Regions from separate parts of the Streptomyces sp. NPDC041784 genome, predicted to be linked through region 1. Evidence: riboswitches for the same ligand, from Rfam matches in the RefSeq annotation. Region 1 holds a riboswitch; each other region holds the start of a gene.
The links. A riboswitch is a leader RNA that binds a small molecule or an ion and turns the genes downstream of it on or off. The one in region 1 is predicted to bind S-adenosylmethionine.

Region 1 (9,662 bases):
CCCCGCGCCCCTAGAGGGGTGGCCATCAGGGTGTTACCTCCATACCGTCAGTCGTCTCGAGGAGATCCCAGGCCAGGAGCCCCGCACCTCGGCAGCCCGCCGTGTCGCCCAGTGCCGCCGGCACGATCGTCGGCAGTTTCTGGAAGGTGATCCGCCGCCGGACGGCGTCCCGCAGCGGTGTGAACAAGGTTTCCCCCGCCTCCGCGAGCCCGCCACCGATGACGAGCGTGCGCGGGTCCAGCAGGGTGAGCGCGGTGACCAGGCCGTCGGCGAGCGCGTCCACGGCGTTCCGCCAGATCCGGACGGCGTTCGGGTCGCCGGACGCGACGGCCTTCGCGCAGTCCGCGGCGTCCGCCTCCGGATCCCCGCAGGCCGCCGCCCATGCCTCGCTCACCGCCGCCGCCGAGGCGAACCGCTCCAGACAGCCGTGCTGCCCGCACGGACACGGGGCCCCGCCGGGCCGTACGACGATGTGGCCGATCTCGCCCGCGAAGCCGTGCGCGCCCGCCTCCACCCGGCCGTCGACCCCGATGGCGCCCGCGATGCCGGTGCCCAGCGCCACGAACAGGAACCGGTCGGCACCCCGGCCCGCGCCCACCCGGCCCTCGGCGAGCCCGCCGGTGCGCACGTCGTGGCCGAGTGCGACGGGGCTGCCGAGCCGTTCGGCGAGCAGCGCGCGCAGGGGGACGTCGTGCCAGCCCAGGTTGGCCGCGTAGGCGGCGACGCCCCGGGTCTCGTCGACGATCCCGGGCACCGCGACGCCGGCCGCGGCCGCGGGCTCGCCGAGCAGGTCGATGCCGTGGGCGCGCAGGTCGGCGGCGAAGTCGAGGATGGCGGCGACCACCGCGTCGGGGCCGCGCTCGCGGCCGGTGGCCCGGCGGTCCTCGTGCAGCAGGGTGCCGTCGGTCCCGACCAGCGCGGCCTTCATCCCGGTGCCGCCCACGTCGAGGGCGATGACATGTCTCACGGGAACAGTGTGGACCGATTACCCGCAAGAGGTCTAGTCCACTTGCGCGGGTTGGGGGTACGGTCCCGCTCCAAGAGGGCCGAAAGAGGTCTAGTCCACACGGGTGGTGTAGACCTTAATCCGGATAGCGGTCCATTGGTATGAACAATCACTTGTCCATCCATTGGACAATCGGACGCAGTGAGCAGTCGGGAGAAGAGGCCAGTGCAGGCGCGGGCAGGAAAGTCGGGAACGGTCGCGGGGAAGATCGGCGGGACGATCGCGGGGGTGTCCGCACTGGGCATGGCCGCGGTCCTCTCCGGTTGCGGACTCACCGGAGGCTCCGACGACGTCACCCTCAGACTGGTCGCGGCCGACTACGGCGACAGCGCCGCCAACAGCTCCGAGAAGTACTGGGACAAGCTCGTCGCGGCGTACGAGAAGGATCACCCGAACGTCACCGTCGAGGTGACCGTCTACTCCTGGAACGACGTCGACGCCAAGGTCAAGGAGATGGTCGACGCCGGCGACGCGCCCGACATGGCGCAGATCGGCGCCTACGCCGACTACGCGGCCGCCGACCAGCTCTACAAGGCCGGCGAGCTGCTCTCCATCCCCGTCCAGGCCGACTTCGTGGGCCAGCTCGCCGACGCGGGCAAGGTGCGGGGCGTGCAGTACGGCATGCCGTTCGCCTCCTCCACCCGGCTGCTCTTCTACAACAAGACCCTCTTCGAACAGGCCGGCCTCACCCCGCCGACCACCTGGGACGACCTCGCCAAGGACGCGGCGGCGCTGAAGAAGGACGGCGTGAAGTACCCGTACGCGCTGCCGCTCGGCTCCGAGGAGGCGCAGGCCGAGACCATGCAGTGGCTGCTCAGCGGTGGGGGCGGCTACAACCAGACCGTCAGCAGCTACAGCCTCGACTCCACCGAGAACGTCGACACGTTCGGCTGGCTGAAGAACGAGCTGGTCGGCAAGGGGCTGACCGGACCGGTCGCACCCGCCGAGCTCAACCGCGCCGACGCCTTCGCCGCCTTCACCAACGGTGACGTCGGCATGCTCAACGGCCACCCGTCCCTGATGAAGGCGGCCGCGAAGAAGGGCGTGAAGTTCGGCATGGTGCCGATGCCCGGCGTGGACGGCCCCGCCAAGGTCTCCATGGGCGTCGCCGACTGGATGCTGGCCTTCCGCAAGAACGGGCACGCCGATCAGATCGGCGACTTCCTCGACTTCGTCTACAGCGAGGAGAACGTGCTCGACTTCTCCCGCGAGTACGACCTGCTGCCGGTCACCAACTCCGCCTCCCAGGTCATGAGCACGGCCAAGGAGGACGCCGACCTCCAGCCGTTCCTGGAGGAACTCCCGCTCTCCCAGCTCTACCCGGTCGGACGGACCTCCTGGGCGCAGGTCAGCGCGGCGATCAAGAAGGAGATCGGCCGGGCCGTGACCCCGTCCGGCAGTCCGGCCACGGTGCTGGGCGACCTCCAGACGACGGCCGCGACCGCGGAGAGCGCCGCCGGGGAGTGAGTCGGCTGTCGGTGGCCGGGGTTACCGTTCAGGGCATGCAGGAACAGCTGGAGGACAGGGAGCGCGCCGTCCTCGCCCTGGAGCGACGCGGCTTCCCCGGCCCCGGCGCGAAGGAGCGTGCGATCCGCGAGGAACTCGACCTCTCCCCGCTCCGCTACTACCAACTCCTCAACGCCCTCCTCGACGACCCCCGCGCCCTGGCCCACGACCCGGTGACGGTGAACAGACTGCGCAGGGTCCGCGAGACCCGCCGCGCCGAACGCTGATCGCTAGGCGCCGAGCCGCCGAGCCGCCGAGCCGCCGACGGGGTCTCGGTGTGGCTCGGTCCCGTGGCCTCGCCCCCCGGTCGCCGTGCCCCGCGGATATCGTCGGCGTATGGGCATCCATGAGACGCACTCCGAGGAACCCGTACCCACCCCCACCCCCGTCCCCACCACCCCCGCCGGGCGTGAGGGGCTCGGCGCGATCCTCGCCAGGCCCTCCCGCACCCTCGTCGGGCTCGACTTCGACGGCACCCTCGCCCCCATCGTCGCGAACCCCGAGGACGCACGGGCCCACCCCGACGCCCTCGCCGCGCTCACCGCACTCGCCCCCAAGGTCGCCGCCGTCGCCGTCGTCACCGGCCGGCCCGCCGAGGTCGCCGTACGCAACGGCGGGTTCGCGGGGGCGCGGGGGCTGGAGCATCTCGCCGTCCTCGGCCATTACGGCGCCGAGCGCTGGGACGCCCGGACCGGCACCCTCACCGCCCCGCCCCCGCATCCGGGCGTCGCCGCCGTCCGCGCCGAACTGCCGGGGATCCTCGACGCGGCCGGCGGCGAGCCGGGCGTCTGGGTGGAGGAGAAGGGCGGCCGGGCCGTCGCCGTCCACACCCGCCGGGCCACCGACCCCCAGGCCGCCTTCGACGCCCTGCGCGCGCCCCTCACCGACCTCGCCACCCGGCACGGGCTGATCGTCGAGCCCGGCCGGATGGTCCTGGAACTGCGCCCGCCGGGCATGGACAAGGGCGTGGCCCTGCTGGAGCACGTCCGCGAGACCGGCGCCCGGTCGGTCCTCTACGCCGGCGACGACCTCGGCGACCTCCCCGCCTTCGCCGCCGTGGACAAACTCCGCTCCGACGGCGTCCCCGGCCTGCTGGTGTGCAGCGGCAGCACGGAGGTCACCGAACTGGCCGACCGCGCGGACCTCGTCGTCGACGGGCCCGCCGGCGTCGTACGGCTGCTGCGGGAGCTGGCCGGTCAGCTGGGCTGAATCTCCCGGAGCGCCTCCAGCTGATCCAGGAACCACCGGGCCGGAGGCAGCGCGGTCGCGGCCGCCGCCAGCCTCTTGGTGCGCTCGGCCCGCTCCTCCGGCTTCATGGTGAGACCCTCGTGCAGGGCACGGGCGGTCTCCAGCACGTCGTACGGATTGACGACGAGGGCGTCCTCGCGGAGCTCCCAGTACGCCCCCGCCTCCCGGGACAGCACCAGCGCGCAGCCCTCGTCGGAGACCACCGGGATCTCCTTGGCGACCAGGTTCATACCGTCCCGGACGGGGTTGACCAGGGCCACGTCCGCGAGGCGGTAGGCGGCGAGCGAGCGGGCGAAGTCGTCCTTCACGTGCAGGACGACCGGGGTCCAGCCGGGGGTGCCGTAGGTCTTGTTGATCTCCGTGGCCAGGCGCTGCACCTCGGCCGTGTAGTCGCGGTAGACGGCCAGATCCTGGCGGGAGGGGTAGGCGAAGGCCACATGGACCACCCGCTCGCGCCACTCCTCGTGGTCGTCGAGCAGCTGCCGGTAGGCCAGCAGGCCGCGCACGATGTTCTTGGACAGCTCGGTCCGGTCGACCCGGACGATCGTCTTCCGTCCCTCTCCGATCTCCTCGCGCAGGGCGGCCATCCGCTCCTCGACGTCCGGCCGGTGCGAGCGCTCGCGCAGGAAGTCGGCGTCGGCCCCGAGGCCGTGGACGCCGAGCCAGGTCCGGTGGCCGGGGCCCTTCCAGCCGGGCACGTACTGGAACGACTCCGGCACCCCCGACAGAGCCATCCGCGCGGCCACGTCGAGGTCCAGGGCCTGGACGCAGGACGAGAAGGCATCACTCCACCGGTGGGTCAGGAACCCCAGCCGGTCCGCCCCGAGCATGCCCAGGACCAGCTGCTCGCGGATGTCCCGCGGCAGCAGGGCGAAGTAGTCCGCCGGCGCCCACGGCGTGTGCGAGAAGTGGCCGATGCGCAGGTCGGGGCGGAGCTCCCGGAGCATCCCGGGGACCAGGCACAGGTGGTAGTCCTGCACCAGGACCGCCGCGCCCGGCGCCGCCTCCTCCGCCAGCGCCTGCGCGAAGGCCCGGTTGTACGTCTCGTACGACGCCCACTGGCGCCGGAACTCCGTGTCGAAGACCGGCTCCAGCGGGGTCTGGTACAGCAGGTGGTGGATGAACCAGAGCACCGAGTTCGCGATGCCGTTGTAGGCGTCCGCGTGGACGTCGGCCGGAATGGGCAGCATCCGCACGCCCTCCTCGCCGACCCCGCGCCGGACCGCCTCGCGGTCGCCGTCGGAGAGCGCGGAGCAGACCCAGAGGGCGCCCGCGTCCGGGCCGATGGCCGACAGGCCGGAGACCAGCCCACCGCCTCCGCGTTTCGGGTCCAGCGAGCCGTCCTCGCGGAGCGAGTACGAGACCGGGCCGCGGTTGGACGCGACCAGCACCTGAGCACCCCGAGCGGCAGCTTCGTGCGTGGTAGCCATACGCCTCAACCTAGCCCGGCGCGGAAACGCTCAAACGTACGGTCGCGCTGTGTGGACGGTCCATATCCGGCCGTATCGCGGGCCGTATACGGCGCCACGCCCGTGTTACGCGACCTTGCGCGACTGGTACTCCGCGATCTCCGCCATCGGCGGCCGTTCCTCCGTGTCCACCGAGTAGGTGCGTGGTTCGAAACCGTCCGAGCCCCGCTCGAACTGGGTGAGGGAGGGACGGACGAGATGGCCGCGGGCCAGCCGGAGCTGGGCGGTGCGGTAGATCGCCGCCGCCATCCGGCCGAGCGCCTGGCCGTCCTGGTGGCGGTGCTTGCGCACCCCCACGTCGACCTGGGCCAGCGCGTCGAGGCCCACCAGATGCAGGGCGTCCACCAGCATGCCCAGCTCGACCCCGTACCCGACCGGGAACGGCAGCTGCTCCAGCAGGGTGCGCCGGGCCGCGTACTCGCCGCCCAGCGGCTGGACGAACCCGGCCAGCTGCGGCCAGTGCATGTTGAGCAGCGGCCGGGCCATCAGCTCGGTCACCCGGCCGCCCTGGCCGGCCGCGCCGCCCAGCGGACGGTCGTACATGCCCTTGACCAGGTCCACCTGGGGGTCGGTGAGCAGGGGGCCCACGATGCCCGAGACGAAGTCGGAGGAGAACTCCTTCAGGTCGGCGTCGATGAAACAGACGATGTCCCCGGTGGTGACGAGCAGGGAGCGCCACAGCACCTCGCCCTTGCCGGGCACGGCCGGGAGGCGCGGCAGGATGGTGTCCCGGTGGACGACCCGCGCGCCCGCCGCGGCCGCGACCTCGGCGGTACGGTCGGTCGACCCCGAGTCGACGACGACGATCTCGTCGACCAGCGGGACCTGCTGCATGAGGTCGTGACGGATGACCGCGACGATGTCGCCGACCGTCTCCTCCTCGTTCAGCGCGGGCAGGACGACGGACACCGACTGATGGGTGGCGCGTTTCGCGGCCAGGATCCGGTGCAGCGGACGATCGGCCACGGACCAGGAGCGGGTGGTCAGCCAGCGCTCGACTTCTTCCAGCACAGTCTGCGGCTCCTCACTGTCGTGATCACACCGGGTGCACGGCGGGTGACCGTGTGATCCATCTCGCGGTTCGGACGACTATCTCAACTGTCCTGGCCTTCGGTTACAGTCTTGAACAACGCGGATGACCATCGCATGTCCGAGGTCGTCCGCTGTTCGCCGAGTTCAACAACTACATACCGCTCATCCAGAGGGGCAGAGGGATACGGCCCGATGAAGCCCCGGCAACCCTCCAGCCGGTCTTGTCACATTGATGTGGCGAGGCTCCCGGCTCGGGAAGGTGCCAAATCCGTCTCACGGCGAGATGCGTCGTGAGGAAGATGAGGAGAAAGGGCCTCGCCTCACATGGCTGCGCAGACTGTTGCAAGCACCACGGACAGCACTACCGAATCCACCGTAGACCTCGGCCCCGCCGCCGCGCTGAGCTGCCGCGAATGCGGTCACCGCGTGCCCCTCGGCCCGGTCTTCGCGTGCGAGGAGTGTTTCGGCCCGCTCGAGATCGCGTACGACTTCTCCTCCTACGACACGGAGGAGCTGCGCAAGCGCATCGAGGCGGGACCCGCGAACATCTGGCGCTACGCGCCGCTGCTGCCCGTCCCGGCCGACGTGGCGGACAAGCCGAACATCAACCCCGGCTGGACCAAGCTCGTCAAGGCCGACAACCTCGCGCGTGAGCTGGGCGTCACCGGCGGGCTGTACGTCAAGGACGACTCCGGCAACCCGACGCACTCCTTCAAGGACCGTGTCGTCGCGCAGGCCATCGAGGCCGCCCGCGCCTTCGGCTTCACCACCCTGTCCTGCTCCTCCACCGGCAACCTCGCCGGTGCCGTCGGCGCCGCCGCGGCCCGCGCCGGTTTCCGCTCCTGCGTGTTCATCCCGCACGACCTGGAGCAGGGCAAGGTCGTCATGGCCGCGATCTACGGTGGCGAACTCGTCGGCATCGAGGGCAACTACGACGACGTGAACCGTTTCTGCTCCGAGCTGATCGGCGACCCGGCCGGCGAGGGCTGGGGCTTCGTCAACGTCAACCTGCGGCCGTACTACGCGGAGGGGTCCAAGACCCTGGCGTACGAGATCTGCGAGCAGCTCGGCTGGCGGCTCCCGGACCAGCTGGTCGTCCCGATCGCGTCCGGCTCCCAGCTCACGAAGATCGACAAGGGGCTCCAGGAGCTGATCAAGCTGGGGCTGGTCGAGGACCGGCCGTACAAGATCTTCGGTGCGCAGGCGGAGGGGTGCTCGCCGGTGTCGGTGGCCTTCAAGGCCGGCCACGACGTCGTACGGCCCCAGAAGCCGAACACGATCGCCAAGTCGCTGGCGATCGGCAACCCGGCGGACGGTCCGTACGTGCTCGACATCGCGCGGCGTACGGGCGGTGCCGTGGAGGACGTGAACGACGAGCAGGTCGTGGACGCGATCAAGCTGCTGGCGCGGACCGAGGGGATCTTCGCGGAGACGGCCGGTGGGGTGACCGTCGGGGTCACGCGCAAGTTGATCGAGAACGGTCTGCTGGACCCGACGAAGACCACGGTCGTCCTGAACACCGGCGACGGCCTGAAGACCCTGGACGCGGTGGCCGGCACCGGCCTCACCGCGACCATCCGCCCCACCCTGGACTCTTTCCGAGAGGCTGGCCTCGCATGAGCGTCACTGTCCGCATCCCCACCATCCTGCGCACCTACACCGGCGGCAAGGCCGAGGTGCCCGCCGAGGGTGCGACCCTCGGGGAGGTCATCTCCGACCTGGAGAAGAACCACACCGGGATCGCCGCGCGCGTCCTGGACGACCAGGGCAAGCTGCGCCGGTTCGTCAACGTGTACGTGAACGACGACGACGTGCGGTTCGAGCAGGGGCTGGAGACGGCGACCCCGGACGGTGCCGGCGTCTCGATCATCCCGGCCGTCGCCGGCGGCTGACCTGTGGTTGACCGTCGTTCAGTACCCACCGGTAGTAACCGTCGGTAACAGTGATTACCGAGTGTTCATCGAATTGCCCCCTCCGTGAGAGAAGCGGAGGGGGCAATTCAGTGTGATTGAGCGCGGTACAGTTGGGGAACCGGGTCGCGAAACCCTGATCCGGAGTCTTTGATTTCTGCCTTGAGCCCGATAAGAAGCAGCCAAAGTGTGCGCCTCTTTCGTGGCTTTTGTGGCATTTGCGGGGCCCGACTTGCCCTGAATTCTGGCGAATTCTCGCCACATTCCGGATCGTGTGCGTCCAGAATTCTCGTCCAAGTGACCTGTTGCAGAGGGCAGTTGGACAGATACATTCGGCCGCGGTCGACGCGTTCCGGCGCACGCCCCCAACCAGCTGGGGGGTGAGGTCTGACCCGGATCCACGAAGTGTGGATCTGTGCAAGGGCCAGTAATAGGGGAGTTAGGCATGGCTCAGGGCACCGTCAAATGGTTCAACGCGGAGAAGGGGTACGGCTTCATCGCGGTCGACGGTGGTGCGGATGTTTTCGTCCACTACAGCGCGATCCAGATGGACGGATACCGCACCCTGGAAGAGGGTCAGCGGGTCGATTTCGAGATCTCGCAGGGCCAGAAGGGGCCGCAGGCGGACATGGTCCGCCTGGCGACCGGCTGAAGCACGCGCCGACTGACAGCGACGTTCTTCTGTTTCATCTTCGAAGGGCTCGCACCTCCTGGGGTGCGAGCCCTTCGGCATGCCCGGGGACCGGCGGGCGCGCCGCTGTTCACCTGCGGATCGGCCCGAGCCGCTTGCACTCGGCATGGGCGAGTGCTAATCATTGGCGTTAGCACTCTGAAGGTGAGAGTGACAACGAAGGACCGGGTCGGTGAGGCCCGCAGGCCAGGTGGGGCAAGGAACCACACGGCATGCGAGCCGTCCGTCGCGGGCGCGGGCGCGGTCCGAAGGAATCACCCCCAGTCCTGGAGGGACCACTTCACATGGCCAAGATCATCGCGTTCGACGAGGAGGCGCGGCGCGGCCTCGAGCGCGGCATGAACCAGCTCGCGGACGCCGTGAAGGTGACGCTCGGCCCCAAGGGCCGCAACGTCGTCCTCGAGAAGAAGTGGGGCGCCCCCACGATCACCAACGATGGTGTGTCCATCGCCAAGGAGATCGAGCTCGAGGACCCGTACGAGAAGATCGGCGCCGAGCTGGTCAAGGAAGTCGCCAAGAAGACGGACGACGTCGCCGGTGACGGTACGACCACCGCGACCGTTCTCGCCCAGGCGCTGGTCCGCGAGGGTCTGCGCAACGTCGCCGCCGGCGCCAACCCGATGGCTCTGAAGCGCGGTATCGAGAAGGCCGTCGAGGCCGTCTCCGGTGCCCTGCTGGAGCAGGCGAAGGATGTCGAGACCAAGGAGCAGATCGCTTCCACGGCCTCCATCTCCGCCGCCGACACCCAGATCGGCGAGCTGATCGCCGAGGCCATGGACAAGGTCGGCAAGGAAGGCGTC
Region 2 (9,662 bases), on a different contig from region 1:
CGGCGTACGCGCGGGCGTCGTGGTCGAGGACGGCCGCCGCGCGCCGGTCCAGCACCCGCTGCACCTCGGCCCGCGCGCCGTCCTGCGCGGGCCGGCCGCCGCAGGCCACCAGGGAGACGAGCAGCAGACAGAGCGCCACCACCTCCGATCCGCGCGCCCGCCTGTGCCCAGCCATCCTCCCGATCGTACGGCGAGGCACCCGAGCGGGCGCCGGTCAGGGCCTGGTCACCGAGGAGACCGGCATCATCCCGACCGGGTCGTAGCGCACCGGCGCGCCCGGGTAGGGGGCGTGGATGACCTGGCCGTTGCCGGCGTACATGCCGACATGGCTGGCGTCGGAGCGGTAGGTGACGATGTCCCCGGGCCGGGCCTCGGAGAGCGGCACGCGCCGTCCCGCGTGGGCCTGGGCCTGCGAGGTGCGCGGCAGGGAGACCCCGGCCTGCCCGTACGACCACTGCATCAGGCCCGAACAGTCGAAGCCGGAGGGGCCGTTGGCGCCCCAGACGTACGGCCTGCCGAGCGCGGAGCGGGCGGCGGCGAGCGCGGCGGCCGCACGCCCCGAGGCCGGGACGGCGCCCCCGAGGTCGGGCATGTCGGAGCGGCCGGCGCGGGAGGCCCGGTCATAGGCGGCCCGCTCGGCGGACGGCAGCGAGTTGAGCAGCTGCCGGGCCCGGGCGAGCTTGCGCTCGACGGTCCGCTTGTGGCTCGCCACGGCCTTGCGGCTCTTCTCCAGCTCGGCGAGCTTGCTCGCGGTCTCGGCCCGCTCCTGGGCGAGATCGCGCACGGCGCCCTGGAGTTCCTTGAGTTCCCCGGCCTGGTGGGTGGTGATGCGGTCGAGGACGGACGCCTTGTCGAGGTACTCGTCCGGGTCGTCCGAGAAGAGCAGCGCCAGGGACGGGTCGAGGCCGCCGGAGCGGTACTGCGCGCCGGCCAGTGAACCGAGTTCCTCCCGCAGGTCGTTGATGCGGGCCTGCTGCCGGGCGATCGCGTCCCGGGCGTCACCGACCTGCTCGCGCAGGGTGCCGGCGCGCTCGCCGGCCTTGTTGTAGGCCTCGGTGGCGTTCTCCGCCTCCTCGTAGAGCCGGTCCACCTCGGCCCGGGTGTCGTCGTGCGGCGCGGCCGTGGCCGGTACCGCGGACAGGGCGCCGAGCGCGGCGGCCGCGGCGGACAGCACGGACAGGGCGCTGGTGGCGCCCCGGTCGAACCCGGACGGTGCAAGGCGGCGATGGGACCCCACGGGAAGCCGCGCTCCTTCCACTGGCTGACGAAACGCGGCAGACAGTAGCCCCGTGTCCAGGGGGTGACCAAAGACCTCGGGAGAGCACACACAGTGACGCCCCGCCGCTGACGCAGGTCACCGGCGGGGCGTGGGGTCACTTCGGGTCGTCGTAATTCGCCCGTTCGGGCGGTGTCGTGTCCTGATCTTGGAACGGACCCGTGGGGGTGAGGAACCCCGGTCGCGGGCTCCGGGTCAGACGCGGACGCCGAACATGAACGGGCCGCCGATGGTGGACATCGACTCGTACCGGACGACGGTGCCGGTGCGCGGCGCGTGGATGATCTGGCCGTTGCCGGCGTACAGGCCGACGTGGTGCAGGTCGTTGAAGAAGAAGACGAGGTCGCCGACCTGGAGCTGGCTGCTCGAGTAGATCTTCGTGCCTATGGTCGACTGCGACTCGGAGGTCCGCGGGATGCCGACGCCGGCCTGGGCGTAGGCCCAGGAGGTGAGGCCCGAGCAGTCGTAGGAGGACGGGCCGGTGGCGCCGTAGACGTACGGGGTGCCGAGCTTGGACTGGGCCGCGGCGAAGGCGGCGGCGGCGCGGCTGGAGGCGGACCCGGTGTCACCGAGGTCGACGCGCTCGGAGGAGGAGCGGTTGGCGCGGTCCTGCTCGGCGGCCAGCTCGGCCTTCTCCTCGGCGGTCAGGGAGTTGAGGAGCTTCTGCGCCTCGGCGAGCTTGCCCTGGACTTCCTTCTTCTTCTTGCCCAGCTCGGTCCGGGTGGAGGCGAGGTCCTTGAGCTTGTCGGAGGCCTCGGCGCGGTCCTGCGCGAGTTCGCGCTGCTTCTCCTGGATCTTCTTCAGCGCCTCGACCTGCTGGGCGCTGAGCTGGTCGGCGGTGGACGCCTTGTCCAGGTAGTCGTCGGGGTCCGACGACAGGAAGAGCTGGAGGGAGGCGTCGATGGTGCCGGTGCGGTACTGCGCGGCGGCCGCCAGGCCCATGGAGTCGCGCAGCTCGTTGAGCTCCTCCTGGCCGCGGGCGACGTCGTCCTGGATGGTGGAGATCTCCTTCTGGAGCTTCTCCTGCTTCTCCTTGGCCCCGTTGTACTTCTCGGTGGCCTGCTCCGCCTCCTCGTAGAGCTTGTCGACCTTCGTCTTCACCTCGTCCTTGCTGAGCTTCTCGCTCGGCGCCGCGTTGGCGGCCTGGGAGGACAGGACGACGGCAGCGGCGGCTGCGGTGGTCAGCACGGTCACGCGCGCGCGGCTCGGCTGCTTCGGTCGACGGTGGGACGCCACGGAGACGGGCTCCTTCTTTTGAGTGATCACCCGTGTGGAGGTTCGAGCACCAGACCTTAGTGACCTCGCCGTGATCAGTTCAAATCCCCAGGAGCAAAAATCACCTCACGCAACGCAGTTTTTTCACGTAACTCACGTGCGGTGACGCCGGATTGACACTACGTTGCGTGACGATCCGGGCCAATTCAGGCATTAAACCTGCAACTTCGACTTTCAGGACAGTCGCTTCAGAAGCACCGCGGAGGCCACCGGCCGGGCTCCCGCCTTGGCGACCCCGTCGGCCACCTCGCGGTCGGTCGAGGCGACGATCACCGGGCGGCCCGGCGGCTCGGCCCGCACCAGCTGGCGGATCAGTTCGTCGGCGGTCACACCCGGCTTGGAGAACAGCACCCGCACCCCGCGCGGCGGCGCCAGCAGCACCGGAGCGGCCAGTTCGGCTCCGTCGAAGACACAGGTGACCTCGGCGCCGGTCTGCGCCGCGAGCTGGGAGAGCTGCCCCAGCAGCCGCAGCCGCTGCTTCTCCAGCGGCATCTGCGGATAGCCGGTCTTGGTGACGTTGTAGCCGTCGACGACGAGATGCGCCTGGGGCAGCGCGAGCAACTGGTCGAGAATGGCCGGATCGTTCTCCGACAGGGCGCGCGCGGCGATGTCCTTGGGGGTCATACGTCCCGGTTCGACCGCGTCGACCGTCTCCGCGGGGCGCACGGACACCGGGGGCAGCGCCAGTTCGCGCCGCAGCCCCTGGGCCGCGTCGAGCACGGTGTCCAGCAGCAGCCGTACCCGCATGTCCTCGACGCTGCGCCCCTCGCGAGCAGCCCGCCGGGTGGCCTCCAGAGCCGCCTCCGCCTCGCCGAGGCGGGCCTTGAGCCGCCGGGTCTCGCTCTCGGCGGCGGAGACCTGGGTCTGCCCCTCGGCGCGTACGGCCTCGATCTCGCCCTGCACCTTGCGCAGGGCGGCCTCGCCGCGCTTGACGTCACTGAGGGCCGAACGCAGCTTGCGGTGAAGCGATTCCGCTTCCTTCTTCGCCGCGTCCAGCTCGGCGCGCAGCCGCCCGGTGTCCGCCCGGGTCTGCTCCCGGGTCCGCTCCAGTTCCTCGCGCAGCCGCTCCAGCTCGGCCCGGCTCTCCTCGTCGACGCGCTCGGCGTCCGCCCGCTGAGCCTCCTCGCCGGCCGCGGTCACCAGCTTCACCCAGCCGGTGGGCCGCAGTACGTAGGCCGCGGCCGCCACGTCGAGCGGGTCCGCGGCCGGGGTCGGCGAGCCGGAGTCGAGAGCGCCGGACAGCTCCGGCTGGGCTTCTCTGAACTTCTCGGCGATGCGCTGCCGGAACAGCGGATCGGTCTCCAGCGCGGCCGCCATCGCGTTGCCCGCGAACTTGGCCCGGCGATTCGGGGCGAACCGGGCGTACTGCCTGAGCTGCGCGGGCAGTTCACCGACGGTCAGCCCGCCGAACCCGTCGGAGACGATCTGCACGACCCGCCGGCGCACGCCGTCGGGCAGCGGACGGTCGAGCACCTCAGCGGCGCCGTCGCCCGGCCCCCCGCCTGCGCTCTCCACCATCCGTCACACCCCACAATGCCTGTGCGGGGCCGCCTCCGTCAGGAGTCGGCGCCCGGCCGATCCACGAGTTCCACCTGGTCCACGGCGTTGCACCAGCGGCACCGCACCGACTCGATGGTCTCACTGACGACCTCGCGCTCCTCCACCTTGGGCTCGCCCGCCAGGTCGAGGTGGATGTACTCGACGACCTTCGACGAGCGCGTCACGTCGAACCGGGTGAGGTTGCCGCAGAGGGTGCAGCGCCACCGCGTCGAGGCGGTCGGCAGGGGAACCGTCATGGTGACTGTCCGCTTCCTTCTAGTGTCGGTCGTGCGAGGGGGTCGCGCCGGAGGCTCCCCGCCGTGTGTGGCTCGTAACCCTACGGCCTGGCGGGTAGTCGCCGCCCATCCGTCCGCGGCGGCGAGGCGGTACGGGATGGTGCGTCCCGTTACGCCATGCTCTGTGTTCATGATCGGCAACTGGAGCGGACCCGTCGGCAGAGCGTTCCGGACGGCTCCGGTGACCCATGGGCTGATCGCCCTGTGCTCGGCGATCTTCGTGATCGGCCCGGCCGCGGGCATCAATCCCGCGTACGGCTCCGGCGACGGGCTGCTCGCCGCGCAGCGCGCCTACTTCCGCCGCTGGGGCGTGATCCCGGTGGAACTCTTCCAGGACTCCCCCGGGGCCGCCCTGACCCCGGCGACGGCCCTGTTCATCCACGGCAGCTGGGTGCACCTCCTGGGCAACATGCTCTTCCTGTACGTCTTCGGGGCGATGACCGAGGAACGGATGGGCCGCGTCCAGTTCACGCTGTTCTACGTCGGCTGCGGCTACCTCGCGCTGCTCGGGTACGCCGCCGCCCACGCCGAGTCGTCGTCCTCGCTGGTCGGGGCGTCGGGGGCGATCTCCGCGGTGCTGGGCGCGTTTCTGTACCTGTTCCCCCGGGCGCGGGTGACCAGTCTTCTGCCGTTCCTGTTCTTCCTGCCGCTGCGGTTCCCCGCCTGGGTCGTGCTGCCGTTCTGGGCGGCGCTCCAGTGGGTGGCGGCGGGGCGGGCGGCCCAGGGGCCCGGGGTGGCCTATCTGGCGCACCTGGTGGGCTTCGGGCTGGGCCTCGGCTACGCGTGGGCGCGCTTCGGCCGTACCACTAGAGTGAAGGCCGCCCCAGCTCCGGCTCCCGAGGGAGAGAACCAGCCGTGATCACCGCGATCGTCCTCATCAAGACCAGCGTGGACCGGATCCCCGAGATCGCCGAGCGGATCGCCTCGCTGGACAGTGTCAGCGAGGTCTTCTCCGTCACCGGGACCTACGACCTGATCGCCATGGTGCGGGTGAAGCGGCACGAGGACCTCGCCGAGGTGATCCCCGGCAGCATCAGCAAGATCCCCGGCGTGGAGGCGACGGACACCCACGTGGCGTTCCGGACGTACTCGCAGCACGACCTGGAGGCGGCGTTCGCGATCGGTCTGGACTCCTGACCGCCTGAACACCGAACACCGCCCCCGGCGGCGGACCGGCTAGACCGCCGGGACGCAGCGGCCGTTCTCCGTCCGGTACGTCCACCGCGCACCCTCGCTCACCAGGGCGCGTACGGCCGTGACGAAGCGGTCCACGTGCTCGTCGGGGGTGCCGGCGCCGAAGCTCACCCGGATGGCGTTGAGGGACTTCTCGCCCGGGGCGGCCTCGGGGGCGCCGCACTCGCCCTGGGCCTCGGGGGCGCCGCCCAGGAGGGTGCGGACCAGCGGGTGGGCGCAGAACAGGCCGTCGCGGACGCCGATGCCGTACTCGGCGGAGAGGGCGGCTGCGAAGTGGGAGCTGTTCCAGCCGTCGACGACGAAGGAGATCACCCCGACCCGGGGGGCGTCGTCGCCGAAGAGGGAGAGGATCCGGACCGCCGGGACCTCGGCGAGGCCCGTGCGCACCTTCTCGATCAGGTACCGCTCCCGCGCGACCAGCGTGTCGAAACCGGCCTCGGTGAGCGCCGTGCAGGCCGAGGCGATGGAGTAGGCGCCGATCACGTTCGGGGAGCCGGCCTCGTGGCGGGCCTCGCTCTCGTGCCACTCCACGTCCACTCCCCCGTCCTCGCGCCGGGTGACCCGGCGGCTCGCGCCGCCGCCCGCGAGGTACGGGTCGGCCTCGCGCAGCCAGTCGGCGCGGCCGGCCAGGACGCCGGAGCCGAAGGGGGCGTACAGCTTGTGGCCGGAGAAGGCGACCCAGTCGACGTCGAGGTCACGGACGGACACCGGGTGGTGAGGGGCCAGCTGGGCGGCGTCCAGGACGATCCGGGCACCGTGGGCGTGCGCGGCCGCCGCCAGCTCCCGTACCGGCCACAGCTCGCCGGTGACGTTGGAGGCGCCGGTCACGCAGACCAGGGCCGGGCCGTACGGGTCGCGGGCGGCGAGGGCGCGCTCCAGGGTCTCGACGGCCTGGCTCGGGGTGCGCGGGGCGTCGAGGTAGGTGACAGAAGCGTCCTGCCAGGGCAGCAGTGAGGCGTGGTGCTCGGTCTCGAAGACGAAGACCTGGCAGCCGGCGGGCAGGGCCTGGGCCAGCAGGTTGAGGGAGTCCGTCGTCGAGCGGGTGAAGACCAGTTGGTCGTCGGCGCGGCAGTCGAGGAACTCGGCGACGGTCCGGCGGGCGTTCTCGAAGAGGTCCGTGGAGAGCTGGGAGAGGTAGCCGGCGCCGCGGTGGACGCTGCCGTAGTACGGGGCGTAGGCCGCCACGTCGTCCCAGACGCGCTGGAGGGCGGGGGCGCTGGCCGCGTAGTCGAGGGCCGCGTAGGTGACCTCGCCGCCGGTGACGAGCGGGACGGTGACATCCCGGCCCAGAACGGGCAGCGGGGCACAAACGGTCTGGGCGGCGGCAGCGGTGGAGACGGACATGGCGAACTCCCGTGAGAGGCAAGGGGAAACCACCGTGCGAGCGGACGGCGCTCCAGCACGGAGGAAGGAAAGAAGGGATGCGGAGGCGGGGCTCTACGCCCTATCGCATTCGCTGACTCACGGAAGGCTCCTCGACGACCAGGACCCCTGGCCCCACACTCTCGAAAAGTGTGCGAGGGGTCCGCGCTTGCCGTGGACCTCACTGCCCACGACCTGGTCCTCACCCGGGGCACCCCGCCACGGACGGAGGGTTGCCGGACAGTCGGCCGGGGCCTCATGACTGTCACTCATGACCTGGTACAGGAACGTACGCGACGTGATCGTCGTCCCGCAACCCGTGTCCGGATCGCGGGACGACCATCGGGTCGTATCAGGCGTTGCTGGCCGCCACCCAGCGCTCCAGCGCCTGCCGGGCCGCACCCGAGTCGATGGCCTCGGCCGCTCTCGCCATCCCGGCGCCGATCTGCTCGGCCAGCGTCGCCCCGCCCGGGTCGAGGGCCACCAGGGCCGCCGCCGAGTTCAGCAGGACGGCGTCCCGGACGGGGCCCGGCTCGCCCTCCAGCAGCCGCCGCGCGACCTCCGCGTTGTACGACGGGTCCCCGCCGCGCAGGGCCTCCACCGGGACCAGCTCGATGCCGACGTCCCGGGGGTCGAAGGTCTCCTCGGTGACCTTCCCGTCGCGCACCACCCACACCCGGGAGGTGGCCGTGGTGGTCAGCTCGTCGAAGCCGTCGTCGCCGCGGAAGACGAGGGAGGAGTTGCCTCGCTCGGCGAAGACACCGGCGACGATGGGCGCCATGCGCGGGTCGGCGACTCCCACCGCCTGCGCCCGCACCTTCGCCGGGTTGGTCAGCGGGCCGAGCGCGTTGAACACCGTACGGATGCCCAACTGGCCGCGGGCTGCGCCCACATGACGCAGTGCCGGATGGAACTTGATGGCGAAGCAGAAGGTGATCCCGGCCTCCTCGGCCACCTCGGCCACCCGCTTCGGCGTCAGCTCCAGATTGACGCCCAGCTTCTCCAGGACGTCCGAGGCACCGGACGCGGAGGACGCGGCGCGGTTGCCGTGCTTGACGACCTTCGCGCCGGTGCCGGCCACGACGATCGACGACATCGTGGAGATGTTCACCGTCTTGGCGCCGTCGCCGCCCGTGCCGACGATGTCGACGGTCCGGCCCGGCACCTCGATCAGATTGGCGTGCTCGTACATCGTCCGCACGAGCCCGTTGATCTCCGCGACCGTCTCGCCCTTGGCCCGCAGCGCCACGGCGAACCCGGCGATCTGCGCGTCGGTCGCCTCGCCGCGCATCATCAGGTCCATCGCCCAGGCGGTGTCGTCCGCCGACAGGTCCTGGCCGGCCAGCAGGCCGTTCAGCAGGGCGGGCCAGGAACGGCCCGCCGCGGTGTCGCCTCCAGCGGGGGTCACAGCGCTCATAGCCGCTCCTGGGTGTGTACGTACGAGTAGGGACTCGCGGAAGAGTGTGATCCCACCCTATCCAGCCGGACGGCACGGCGAAGGGCCCCGTCCGAAGACCGGACGGGGCCCTTCACTCAAGGCGTGGCGACGCCTGGCGATCAGTGGTGGCCGTGGCCGCTCGTGATCTCCTTGTACTCCTCGACGGTCGGCTTCGGGATCTGCTGGTCCTCGCCGAAGTACGCGTCGCTGATCTTGGCGCGCAGCTTCTCGGAACCCTTCACCTTGCGCTCGACACCGTTCTCGTCGACGGTGGCACCGATCGCGGCCGGCTCGTACTGCTCGTGGGCCGTGAGCGTGAAGAGCTGCTCCTGGCTGAGCGGCTCGTGCACCTCGATGAACTCACCGTGCGGCAGACGCTTGATGGTGCCGGTCTCGCGACCGTGCAGCACCTTCTCGCGGTCCCGGCGCTGCAGGCCGAGGCAGATCCGCTTGGTGAGGATGTACGCGATGATCGGCCCGACGAAGAAGAAGATCCGGACGAACCAGGTGATCGCGTTGATCGACAGGTTGAAGTGCGTGGCCCACAGGTCGTTGCCGCCACCCACCAGCGTGATCATGTACATCGTGACCCAGGCGACGCCCAGCGCGGTACGGGTCGGCGCGTTGCGCGGCCGGTCCAGGATGTGGTGCTCGCGCTTGTCGCCGGTGATCCACGACTCGATGAACGGGTAGGCCGCCAGCGCCGCGAGGACGACACCGAACAGCAGCAGCGGGATGAACACGCCCAGGACCAGCGTGTGGCCCCAGATGTTGATCTCCCAGCCCGGCATGAAGCGGATCAGACCCTCGGCGAAGCCCATGTACCAGTCGGGCTGGGCGCCGGTGGACACCTGGTCCGGACGGTAGGGGCCCATCGCCCAGATCGGGTTGATCTGCGCGACCGCGGAGATGACCGCGATGACACCGAAGACCAGGAAGAAGAAGCCTCCGGCCTTGGCCATGTACACCGGCAGCAGCGGCATGCCGACGACGTTCTTGTTGCTCTTGCCGGGGCCCGCGAACTGCGTGTGCTTGTGGTAGAAGACCAGGATCAGGTGGCCCACGACCAGGCCGAGCATGATGCCCGGCAGCAGCAGGATGTGGACCGAGTAGAACCGCGCCACGAAGTCGTGGCCCGGGAACTCCCCGCCGAACAGGAACATCGAGATGTACGTGCCGACGATCGGCATCGACAGGATGGCGCCCTGGGTGAAGCGGACACCGGTGCCGGAGAGCAGGTCGTCCGGGAGCGAGTAACCGGTGAAACCGGTGAACATGCCCA
Region 3 (9,662 bases), on a different contig from region 1:
CCTACGACGACGAGCGCGGCACCTACGAGGAGTCCACCTACTTCAACCCGTCCTGGACCACCGCCCCCGGCGCGGTCCTGACCCAGGACATCTGCGACCTCGCCCGCTCCGGGCAGGGCATCGGATCGGGCGAACTGCTCTCACCGGCCTCCTTCCGCACCCAGCTGAACCCGGGCACGGTGGGCCTCGGCCGGCCGACGGCCACGTGTCCCGCCACGGTGTGCCTGCCGATGACCGAGGACTTCCACTTCGGTCTCGGCGTCCTCGTCAAGAACGGCTGGGTCGTGCAGAACCCGTCCTTCTTCGGCTACGCGGCCGTGATGGCGTACGAACCGCACAAGCGGCTGTCCATCGCGGTCTCCACGACGGTCGGACCGGACGCTCCCAACGGCAACACGGCCCAGACCGTCGTCGAGCGGATCGCAGAACTCCTGGACCCCGCCCACCCGTTGGCCGGCTGACCCGGTCTCCCGTCCGCGACGTCGGACGGCCCGCTCAACGCGCGGCGCGCACCCCGTCCAGGGCGATGCCCAGGACGCGGTCGCGCTGCGCGTCGTCGGTGAAGGCGGTCGCCGTGATGCCGGCGACCATCCGCAGCAGATCGCCGAAGTCCATGTCGGCCCGGGCGGCCCCGGCCCGCTGCGCCCGCTCGAACAGCGGGCCGCCCGCCGCGTACATCGATTCGCGGCATGCCTGGAAGATCTCCGTGCCGCCCTCCAGGGCCTCGCGCACCGCCCGCTTGGTGACCATGTAGCCCGCGAAGCGGTCCAGCCAGGAGGTGAGCGCCTCCCACGGCTCCAGCCCCGCGACCTCCACGGTGCTGTGCCTGGGCGCGGCCCTCGCCGCCCTCCTGGTCCCCGTACGGCGCGCCGCCCACCCCTCGGGCCCGGCCGCCCAGCAGGTCCCGACCGCCGCACCCGCCCACGTGCGGTAAGGTTTACCTGCGCGTTCCCGCAGCTCACCGCCGCGGCAGCGCGGCGGGACGTGGCGCAGCTTGGTAGCGCACTTGACTGGGGGTCAAGGGGTCGCAGGTTCAAATCCTGTCGTCCCGACTGGTGAGGTCACCAATCGGAAGCCGTTTTCCCGAGCCGTTTCCACGGCGCCGGGAAAGCGGCTTCCGGCGTTTTCCGCCCCTTGCGGGCCCCCTGCCGTCCCGGTGGCGCGCCCCGGCGGCCGACGTCAGTACCGCGCCACCACGTCCGCCAGATACCCGCGCAGCATCACCTTCGCCTCGTCGAGCAGCGCCGCGTCGCCGTTCGCGTCCCGGCGGAAGGCCTCCTGGGCGAGGGCGTCGGCCGCGAGGATCGCGGCGTGACAGGCCCGGGCGAGCGCCTCGTCGTCGCGGGCCACCTCCAGCGCCAGCAGCACCCGGCGGATCCCGTCGGCCATCCGGCGCTTGTGCTCGCGGTCGGCGGCCCGGGTGCGCTCGGTCAGCCCGCTGCCGAACCACAGGGCGCGGAAACCGTGTTCCGTCCGGTAGATCCCCGCGTACGCGTCGACGAGGACGCCCACCGGATCGTCCCAGCGCTCCTTCGTGGCGGCCTCCGCCAGGTCGTCCATCGCCCCTTCGAGGCGGGTGAACCAGCCCGCCGCCAGGGCGTCGATGATCGCGCCCCGGTCCGGCAGGTACTGGTACAGCGAGCCGACCGACACCCCCGCCTCGGCCGCGACCCGGGTCGTGGTGAGCGCCTCGACGCCGTCCTCCACCAGGATCCGCTCGGCAGCCTGGAGGAGCAGCGCCAGCCGCGCCCTGCTGCGCGCCTGCCGGGGTGTGCGGCGCAGGGAAGCGGCACCCGTTTCCGTGGTCGGCCGGTCCAAGAATCGTCTCCGAACGTGAACGTGACTTTGTTTCAGGTTTACGCTACCTTCGCGCCCATGACCGCCTCAAGCTCGGCGCTGAGCAGGGAACGGGCCGCCGTGGCGGACGTCTGCCGGCGCCTGGGGGCCGAGGGCCTCCTCATCGGCACGGCAGGGAACGTGAGCGTCCGTGTCGACGACCTGGTCGCCGTCACCGCGACCGGAGCGGTCCTCGCCGAACTGACGCCGGACCAGGTGACCGTGGTCGACCTCGACGGAAAGATCGTGGCCGGCACCCTGCGGCCCACCTCCGAACTGGACCTCCACCTCGGCGTCTACCACCGCTATGGCACCGGCGCCGTCGTCCACACCCACGCCCCGATGGCCACCGCGGTCTCCTGCGTGCTCGACGAACTGCCCTGCGTCCACTATCAGTTGCTCGCGCTGGGCGGCACCGTGCGGGTCGCGCCGTACGCCACCTTCGGCACCCCGGAACTCGCCGAGTCCGTCCTCGCCGCCCTCGACGGCCGTGGCGCCGCCCTGATGGCGAACCACGGCGCGGTCACCCACGCGACGACCCTCGGCAAGGCCGTCGAGCACGCCCTGCTCCTCGAATGGGCCTGCGGCGTCTACCAGCGCGCGGCCACCATGGGCCGGCCCCGCTTCCTCGACGAACAGCAGCAGCTCGCGGTGATCGAGGCCGCGATCGCCCGCGACTACGGCACCACCCACCCCGTACCACCCACGCAGGAGGGACAGTGATGAAGGTCTTCACGATGGGCGTGCACGTGCTGGACGTGCTGGTGCGGCCGGTGGAGGAGATACCCGAGGGCCAGGGCGCGACGCTCGTCGAGGACATCCGGATGACCGCCGCCGGAACGGCCGGCGGCACCGCCCTCACCCTCGCCAAGCTGGGCGCCGAGGTGCGCAGCGCGGGCGCCGTCGGCACCGACCCCACCGGCGACCTGCTCGTCCAACTGCTCGGCAGGGCGGGCATCGACACCGAGTTCCTCGTCCGCCGCACGGACACCGCCACCTCCGCGAGCGTTCTGCCCATCCGCCCCAACGGCGACCGGCCCTCGCTCCACCTGCTGGGCGCCAACATCACCTACGGCCTCGACGACGTCCCCTGGGACGCCCTCGCCCAGGCCACCCATCTGCACCTCGGCGGCCCCGAGCTGATCGGCGTCGACACCGCCACCCGCATCCTGTCGTACGCCAAGGAGCACGGCGTCGTCACCTCCGTCGACCTGCTCGCGCCGGGTGTCCTCGGCGGCTTCGAGCAGATCGAGGCGGCCCTGCCCCACATCGACCACTTCCTGCCCAACGAGGACCAGGTCCTCGGCTTCACCGGCGAGGACGACCTGCTCAAGGGGGCGCGCAAGCTCCTGGGCGCCGGGGCGGGCGTCGTCGCCGTCACGCGCGGCGGGGACGGCGCGCTCGTGGTGACCGCCGACGGCGCGGAACCGGTGCCCGCCTTCGTCGTCGACGTCGTCGACACCACCGGGTGCGGCGACGCGTTCTCCGCGGGCTATCTGCGGGGCGTGGGCCTCGGCCGTACGCCGAGCGACGCCGCCGTCCTCGGCAGCGCCGCCGCGGCGCTCGTCGCGCAGGGCCTCGGCAGCGACCACGGCGACTTCGACCTCGCCGCCGCCGACGCGTTCGCCGCGACGGCCACGTCCCACGCGTGAGATGACGCCGGAGGGGCGCGACGGCCGGCCGGAGTGAGGGAACCGCGGCCGCGGACTCACCTGGTGGACGCCCCCTTGACGACGGACGGGGGCCGATCGACACTCGGTACGGGAATCCTAGTGAACGGGTAGGGAATCATGGGACGACAGGAGCCTGCCACCGGCCGAGCGAGCCGTACGGCATGGTCGTCGCCCCTGCTCACCTCCCGCCGTCACATCGACCTGCAGCGCGTGTGCAGCGCGATCAGCCACCAGGGCTGAGCCGGACCCCTCCCGCGCCCACCGCCCCCGGCGGTGCCCCCTGGGCACCGCCGCCCGGCGCGCGCCGACGAGGTCCGCCTCCCACTCCGACGTCGCATCCGCCGCGCGCCGGTCCGCCGCGCGCGCCGCCCCCGGGGAGACTCATGTCCGTCACACCACCGGCCGCCCGGCTGTCCGTCCGCCCCGCCCCCGCCTTCCGGGGCCGCATCGGCCGCGACGCCCGCAGCGGCCACTACGCCGTACCGCGCCGCTACCGCCTGCACCTGTCACCGGCCGACCCCGACGGGCTGCGCATCGCCGTCACCCACAGCCTCCTCGGCCTGGACCGGTCCTGTCCGGTCACCTTCCTGCCCGCCGTCCCGGACCGTCCCGACGGCGGCCACTCCGCGCTGCGCCCGCTCTACGACGCCAGCGCCCACCGCTACACCGGACCGGCCGCCGCGCCCGTGCTCAGCGACGACTGGTCGGGCCGCATCGTCTCCACCCACGGGCCCGACATCGCCCGTGACCTTGCCGAGCTCAGCGAGACGGGGGTCCCCCCGGCCGAAGGCTGGGGGAGCTTCGGCGGCGGCCGGGCCATGCTGTACCCGTGCGGCGCCGAGTCGGAGATCGAGGCCGTCGAGCGAATGTGCGCCCAGGGCATCGAGGCGGCCGCGCAGCGCGCCGGGGCGGCCGACGCCGGGAACGCCGGGAACACGGAACGCGCCACCGCGCTCGACACCCTGCTTCACACGCTCGGCGTGCTGGACCAGGGGCTGAGTGTGCAGCCGTATCTGATCAGCGATCAGATCACCGCCGCCGACGTCGAGTTGTGGGTCGCTCTGGTCCAGCTGGACACCGTCCACCGCCATCATCTCGACGCGGCCGCGGTGCACCGCATCGCCGGCCACCCCGCCCTGTGGGCCTACGCCCGCCGTCTGGCCGGCCACCCGGCCTTCGGCGCCCACCTCGACCTCGACGGCATCGCCCGCCGCCACCACGCCCGTTGCCAGGGCCTGGAGGCCGCCGGTTCCGCCGTGCAGATCCTGGACTGGGCGGCGCACACCGCGCCCGTCCAGTAGCCGTTCCAGCCCGTGGACCGGCGTTGACATTCGCTCGGGCACCCGTCTTAACTTACGGCCCAGAACGGTCATGAGTGTCAGCGACAAGCCCTGGCTTGCTGACCGGCAACCCTCGCGCCGCGGTGGGGTGCCCCAGGTGACGACCGGACCGGATGCCGTTCCGGCAAGGACGATTCGGTAAGCGCGAGGGCCCCTTCGGGGGCCGCGACAGTGACGGAGAACCCCATGTACGCAGCTCTCAGGACGGCGCCCCGCCGCCTCCGGGGCTGCGTACGGCCGTCCGCCCAGCCCCTCGTCGCCGACCGCGCCGTCGATCTGCTCCGCGTGAACAGCGCACTGTGTACCGCACCGGGCCGTGCCCGCTGTCGGGGCTGAATCCTTCTCACCACCCTTCGCCCCGCCTCCGCGTTCCTGACGAACACCGCCCGATCGGTGTGCCGTTGACCGCCCCACCCCGGTTCCGTGTACACATCCGTGCGCCGTGCGCCTCACCACGGCCGCCACCACGGCTGTGCCCGTCCGGGGTACCCGACTCCCGCCGGAGCCCCTCATGAGTGAACCCCCAGGTGCCGTGACCCTCGCCGAAGCACCTGCCCTCGACACGCCGTCGGAGAAGCTCGCCGCCCAGCGAGTCCAGCCTCTGCGCCGGCCCGGACGGTGGATCGCCACCGCCGTCGCCCTGGTCCTTGTCGCGCAGTTCGTCCACGGCCTGGTCTCCAACCCCTTCTACCAATGGGACCGCTTCGGCTACTGGTTCCTGCGGCCAGTGATCCTCGACGGACTGCTGATCACCCTCGAAGTCGCCGCCTACAGCGCGGTGCTGGGCCTCGTCGGAGGCATCCTGCTCGCCCTCGCCCGGCTCTCCAGGAGCCCGGTGCTGCGCGCGGTCAGCTGGACCTACGTCTGGGCGCTGCGCTCCATCCCGCTGATCGTGGTGCTGCTCTTCCTCTACAACTTCAGCGCCCTGTACCAGACGCTGAGCCTGGGCGTCCCCTTCGGACCCGCCTTCTTCACCTTCGACGAGTCCCGGCTCGCCACCGACATGGCGATCGCCGTCGTCGGCCTCAGCCTCAACGAGGCCGCCTACGCCGCCGAGGTGGTCCGCGGCGGCATCCTCTCCGTCGACCAGGGCCAGCACGAGGCGGCCGCCGCCCTCGGCCTGCCCAAGGGCTACCAGTTCTGGAAGATCGTCTTCCCACAGGCCCTGCGCTCGATCACCCCGAACTACGTCAACCAGCTGATCGGCCTGATCAAGTCCACCTCGCTGGTCTTCTACGTGTCGCTGCTCGACCTGTTCGGCACCGCCCAGACCATGGGCGCCACCTACCCCGGCGACATCGTGCCGCTGCTCCTCGTGGTCACCGTCTGGTACCTGATCCTCACCAGCGTGGTGTCCGTCGTCCAGTTCTACGTCGAGCGGTACTACGCCCGGGGCGCCACCCGCTCCCTGCCGCCCACCCCGCTCCAGCAATTCCGCAGCGCCCTTGTCGAGTTCAGGCAGCGGCTGCGCAAGGAGGCCGCCGTATGACCACCGAGACCGCACCGGCCGCCGTCGAGGTCCACGACGTGCACAAGTGGTACGGCACCCACCGGGTGCTGGACGGGGTGAACCTCACCGTGCGGCCCGGCGAGGTCACCGTGATCCTCGGCCCGTCCGGCTCCGGGAAGTCCACCCTGCTGAGGGTCGTCAACCACCTGGAGAAGCCGGAGATCGGCTACGTCAGCATCAACGGCGAGCCGATCGGAGTCCGCCGGCACGGCGGCCGTCTGCGCGAGCTGAGCGAGCGGACCATCCTGACCCAGCGCAGCCGCATCGGCTTCGTCTTCCAGAACTTCAACCTCTTCCCGCACCTCACCGTGCTGGACAATGTCGCCGCCGCCCCCGTGGCCACCGGGAAGCTCAGCAGAGCCGCCGCCCAGGAACTCGCCCGCGAACTCCTCGGCCGCGTCGGCCTCGCCGACAAGGCCGGCGCCTACCCCCGGCAGTTGTCCGGCGGCCAGCAGCAGCGCGTCGCCATCGCCCGCGCCCTCGCGCTGCGCCCGGGCGTCATCCTCTTCGACGAGCCCACCTCGGCCCTCGACCCCGAACTCGTCGGCGAGGTCCTCGCGGTCATCAAGGACCTGGCGACCAGCGGCACCACCCTCGTCATCGTCACCCACGAGATCGGCTTCGCCCGCGAGGTCGCCGACCGGGTCGTCTTCATCGACGGCGGACGGATCGTCGAGCAGGGCCCGCCGGCCGAGGTTCTCGACCGACCGCAGCACGAGCGGACCCGGGACTTCCTCAGCAAGGTGCTCTGACACCGACGCGCCCCACGACTTCCCCCCACGCCACACCCTCACCACCCTCTGAGTCACAAAGGACGGCCATGTCTGCCCACTTCACCCGACGCAGCCTGATTCGCGGCATCACCGCGGCGACCGCGGTCGCCACCCTCGCCACCGGGCTCGCCGCCTGCGGTGGTGACAGCGAGGCCGCCACCACGGCCGACGGCGCCGCCGCAGGCAGCGTGACCATCGGCCGGGTGTCCAACGGTGCCGCCAAGGAGACCGTCCTGAAGGTCTCCGAGGTCAAGTCCATCAGCGCCGAACTGCCCGACGCGATCAAGAAGAGCGGCAAGCTGACCATCGGCATCGGCGCCCTGCCCTCCGGCTTCGCCCCGCTGGCGTACGTCGGCGACGACCAGAAGACCCTCACCGGGGCCGAGCCCGACCTCGGCCGCCTGGTGGCCGCGGTCCTCGGCCTGAAGCCCGAGACGAAGAACTTCACCTGGGAGAACCTCTTCGTCGGCATCGACAGCGGCAAGGTCGACGTCGCCTTCTCGAACGTCACCGACACCGAGGAGCGCAAGAAGAAGTACGAGTTCGCCTCCTACCGCCAGGACAACCTCGGCTGGGAGGTCAAGAAGTCCAACAAGTGGAACTTCGACGGCAACTACGAGAACCTCGCCGGACTGACCGTCACCGTCGGCTCCGGCACCAACCAGGAGAAGATCCTCCTGGAGTGGAAGAAGAAGCTGGAGTCCGAGGGCAAGAAGCTCACCGTCAAGTACTACCCGGACCGCAACGGCATCTACCTGGCGCTCGCCAGCGGCAAGATCGACGCGTTCTTCGGCCCCAACCCCGGGATCGCCTACAACGTCTCCCAGACCGCGGGCACGGCCAACGCCACCCGCAACGCGGGCACCTTCTCCGGCGCCGGCGAGACGCTCCAGGGCCTGATCGCCGCCACCGCCAAGAAGGACAGCGGCCTCGCCAAGCCGGTCGCGGACGCCATCAACCACCTGATCGAGAACGGGCAGTACGCCAAGTGGCTGGCGGCCTACAACCTCTCCAACGAGGCCGTCGCCAAGTCCGAGATCAACCCGCCCGGACTGCCGCTGGACAACTCCTGACCGACCGGCGCCCCGCCGGGAACACCCGGCGGGGCCCGGGCGTTGTGACTCATGACGAGATGGGACAGGCGCCGACGCGCGCCCGACAGGGGGAGGTGCCGGCCGTGACGCACACATTCCACGCCGTGCACCTGTCCTCCCGGCCTCACATAGACCTCCAGCGCGTGGCCGGCGCGCTCTGTTGCTCCTGACACCCGTTCCCCGAAGCGGCACCCCTTGACGCGGGTGACGTGCGCTCTCGTACGGACCTCCAGGAAGGCACCCTCGTGTCCTCGACCCCCTCCTCCCCGCTGCATCTCGCCGTCGCTCTGGACGGCACCGGCTGGCACCCCGCCTCCTGGCGCGAGCCCGTCGCCCGACCCCGTGAGCTGTTCACCGCCGGATACTGGGCCGATCTGGTCGCCGAGGCGGAGCGCGGACTGCTCGACTTCGTGACGATCGAGGACGGCCTCGGCCCGCAGTCCTCCCACTTCCTCGACCCGGACGACCGCACCGACCAGGTCCGCGGCCGCCTCGACGCCGTGCTGATCGCCTCCCGCGTCGCCCCGCTCACCCACCACATAGGCCTGGTGCCGACCGTGGTGGCCACGCACACCGAGCCGTTCCACCTCTCCAAGGCGATCGCCACCCTCGACTACGTGAGCACCGGCCGGGCCGGCCTGCGTGTCCAGATCACCGCCCGCCCCACCGAGGCCGCCCACTTCGGCCGCCGCACGATCCCCCGGATCGAGGCCTACGACTCCCCGGCCACCCAGGACCTGGTGACCGAGCTGTTCGACGAGGCGGCCGACTACGTCGAGGTCGTGCGCCGCCTCTGGGACAGCTGGGAGGACGACGCGGAGATCCGGGACGTCACCACGGGCCGCTTCATCGACCGCGACAAACTCCACTACATCGACTTCGAGGGCCGCCACTTCAGCGTCAAGGGGCCCTCCATCACCCCGCGCCCGCCGCAGGGCCAGCCCCTGGTCACCGCTCTGGCGCACGACACCGTCCCCTACCGGCTGGTGGCCCGCGCCACCGACATCGGCTATGTCACCCCGCACGACACCGGCCAGGCCCGTGCGATCGTCGCCGAGATCCGCGCCGAACAGGAGCGGGCGGGGCGGGCCGCGGAGCCGCTGCACGTCTTCGGCGACCTGGTGGTCTTCCTCGACGACGACCCGGCCGAGGCCGCCGCCCGGCGCGACCGCCTCGACGCCCTCGCCGGCGAGGAGTACCGCAGCGACGCCCGGATATTCGCCGGCTCGCCCGCCCAACTCGCCGATCTGCTCCAGGACTTCCGGGCGGCCGGACTGACCGGGTTCCGGCTGCGCCCCGCCGTCGCCGGCCATGACCTCCCGTCCATCACCCGGGGCCTCGTCCCCGAACTCCAGCGCCGTGGGGCCTTCCGCCGTGCCTACGAGGCCGACACCCTGCGCGGGCTGCTCGGCCTGAGCCGCCCCGCCAACCGCTAC

Region 2: linked by a shared signal. The riboswitch ahead of ACZ6D7_RS05280 (aminotransferase class V-fold PLP-dependent enzyme) and the one ahead of thrC (threonine synthase) in region 1 are both predicted to bind S-adenosylmethionine.
Region 3: linked by a shared signal. The riboswitch ahead of ACZ6D7_RS09175 (amino acid ABC transporter permease) and the one ahead of thrC (threonine synthase) in region 1 are both predicted to bind S-adenosylmethionine.

What each region holds. Positions count from the first base shown of each region.
Region 1 is NZ_JBVJAB010000071.1:1,235-10,896, reverse strand. It holds gene nagA (N-acetylglucosamine-6-phosphate deacetylase) at 1-26, opposite strand, end outside; gene ACZ6D7_RS47200 (ROK family protein) at 26-967, opposite strand; gene ACZ6D7_RS47195 (ABC transporter substrate-binding protein) at 1,250-2,473, shown strand; gene ACZ6D7_RS47190 (DUF3263 domain-containing protein) at 2,509-2,739, shown strand; gene otsB (trehalose-phosphatase) at 2,849-3,721, shown strand; gene ACZ6D7_RS47180 (alpha,alpha-trehalose-phosphate synthase (UDP-forming)) at 3,709-5,190, opposite strand; gene ACZ6D7_RS47175 (glucosyl-3-phosphoglycerate synthase) at 5,296-6,240, opposite strand; SAM riboswitch class I at 6,421-6,567, shown strand; gene thrC (threonine synthase) at 6,586-7,881, shown strand; gene ACZ6D7_RS47165 (MoaD/ThiS family protein) at 7,878-8,153, shown strand; gene ACZ6D7_RS47160 (cold-shock protein) at 8,617-8,823, shown strand; gene groL (chaperonin GroEL) at 9,147-9,662, shown strand, end outside.
Region 2 is NZ_JBVJAB010000002.1:348,400-358,061, forward strand. It holds gene ACZ6D7_RS05245 (hypothetical protein) at 1-175, opposite strand, end outside; gene ACZ6D7_RS05250 (C40 family peptidase) at 215-1,237, opposite strand; gene ACZ6D7_RS05255 (C40 family peptidase) at 1,472-2,512, opposite strand; gene ACZ6D7_RS05260 (NYN domain-containing protein) at 2,726-4,069, opposite strand; gene ACZ6D7_RS05265 (hypothetical protein) at 4,108-4,347, opposite strand; gene ACZ6D7_RS05270 (rhomboid family intramembrane serine protease) at 4,517-5,245, shown strand; gene ACZ6D7_RS05275 (Lrp/AsnC family transcriptional regulator) at 5,242-5,523, shown strand; gene ACZ6D7_RS05280 (aminotransferase class V-fold PLP-dependent enzyme) at 5,563-6,924, opposite strand; SAM riboswitch class IV at 7,103-7,219, opposite strand; gene trpD (anthranilate phosphoribosyltransferase) at 7,295-8,359, opposite strand; gene qcrB (cytochrome bc1 complex cytochrome b subunit) at 8,500-9,662, opposite strand, start outside.
Region 3 is NZ_JBVJAB010000003.1:561,475-571,136, forward strand. It holds gene ACZ6D7_RS09135 (serine hydrolase domain-containing protein) at 1-461, shown strand, start outside; partial or broken gene ACZ6D7_RS09140 (SbtR family transcriptional regulator) at 496-813, opposite strand; tRNA gene ACZ6D7_RS09145 (tRNA-Pro) at 979-1,052, shown strand; gene ACZ6D7_RS09150 (TetR family transcriptional regulator) at 1,180-1,818, opposite strand; gene ACZ6D7_RS09155 (class II aldolase/adducin family protein) at 1,876-2,559, shown strand; gene ACZ6D7_RS09160 (carbohydrate kinase family protein) at 2,559-3,488, shown strand; gene ACZ6D7_RS09165 (putative leader peptide) at 3,627-3,749, shown strand; gene ACZ6D7_RS09170 (glutathione S-transferase C-terminal domain-containing protein) at 3,893-4,810, shown strand; SAM riboswitch class IV at 4,877-5,000, shown strand; gene ACZ6D7_RS09175 (amino acid ABC transporter permease) at 5,361-6,338, shown strand; gene ACZ6D7_RS09180 (amino acid ABC transporter ATP-binding protein) at 6,335-7,111, shown strand; gene ACZ6D7_RS09185 (ABC transporter substrate-binding protein) at 7,180-8,205, shown strand; gene ACZ6D7_RS09190 (putative leader peptide) at 8,265-8,396, shown strand; gene ACZ6D7_RS09195 (LLM class flavin-dependent oxidoreductase) at 8,472-9,662, shown strand, end outside.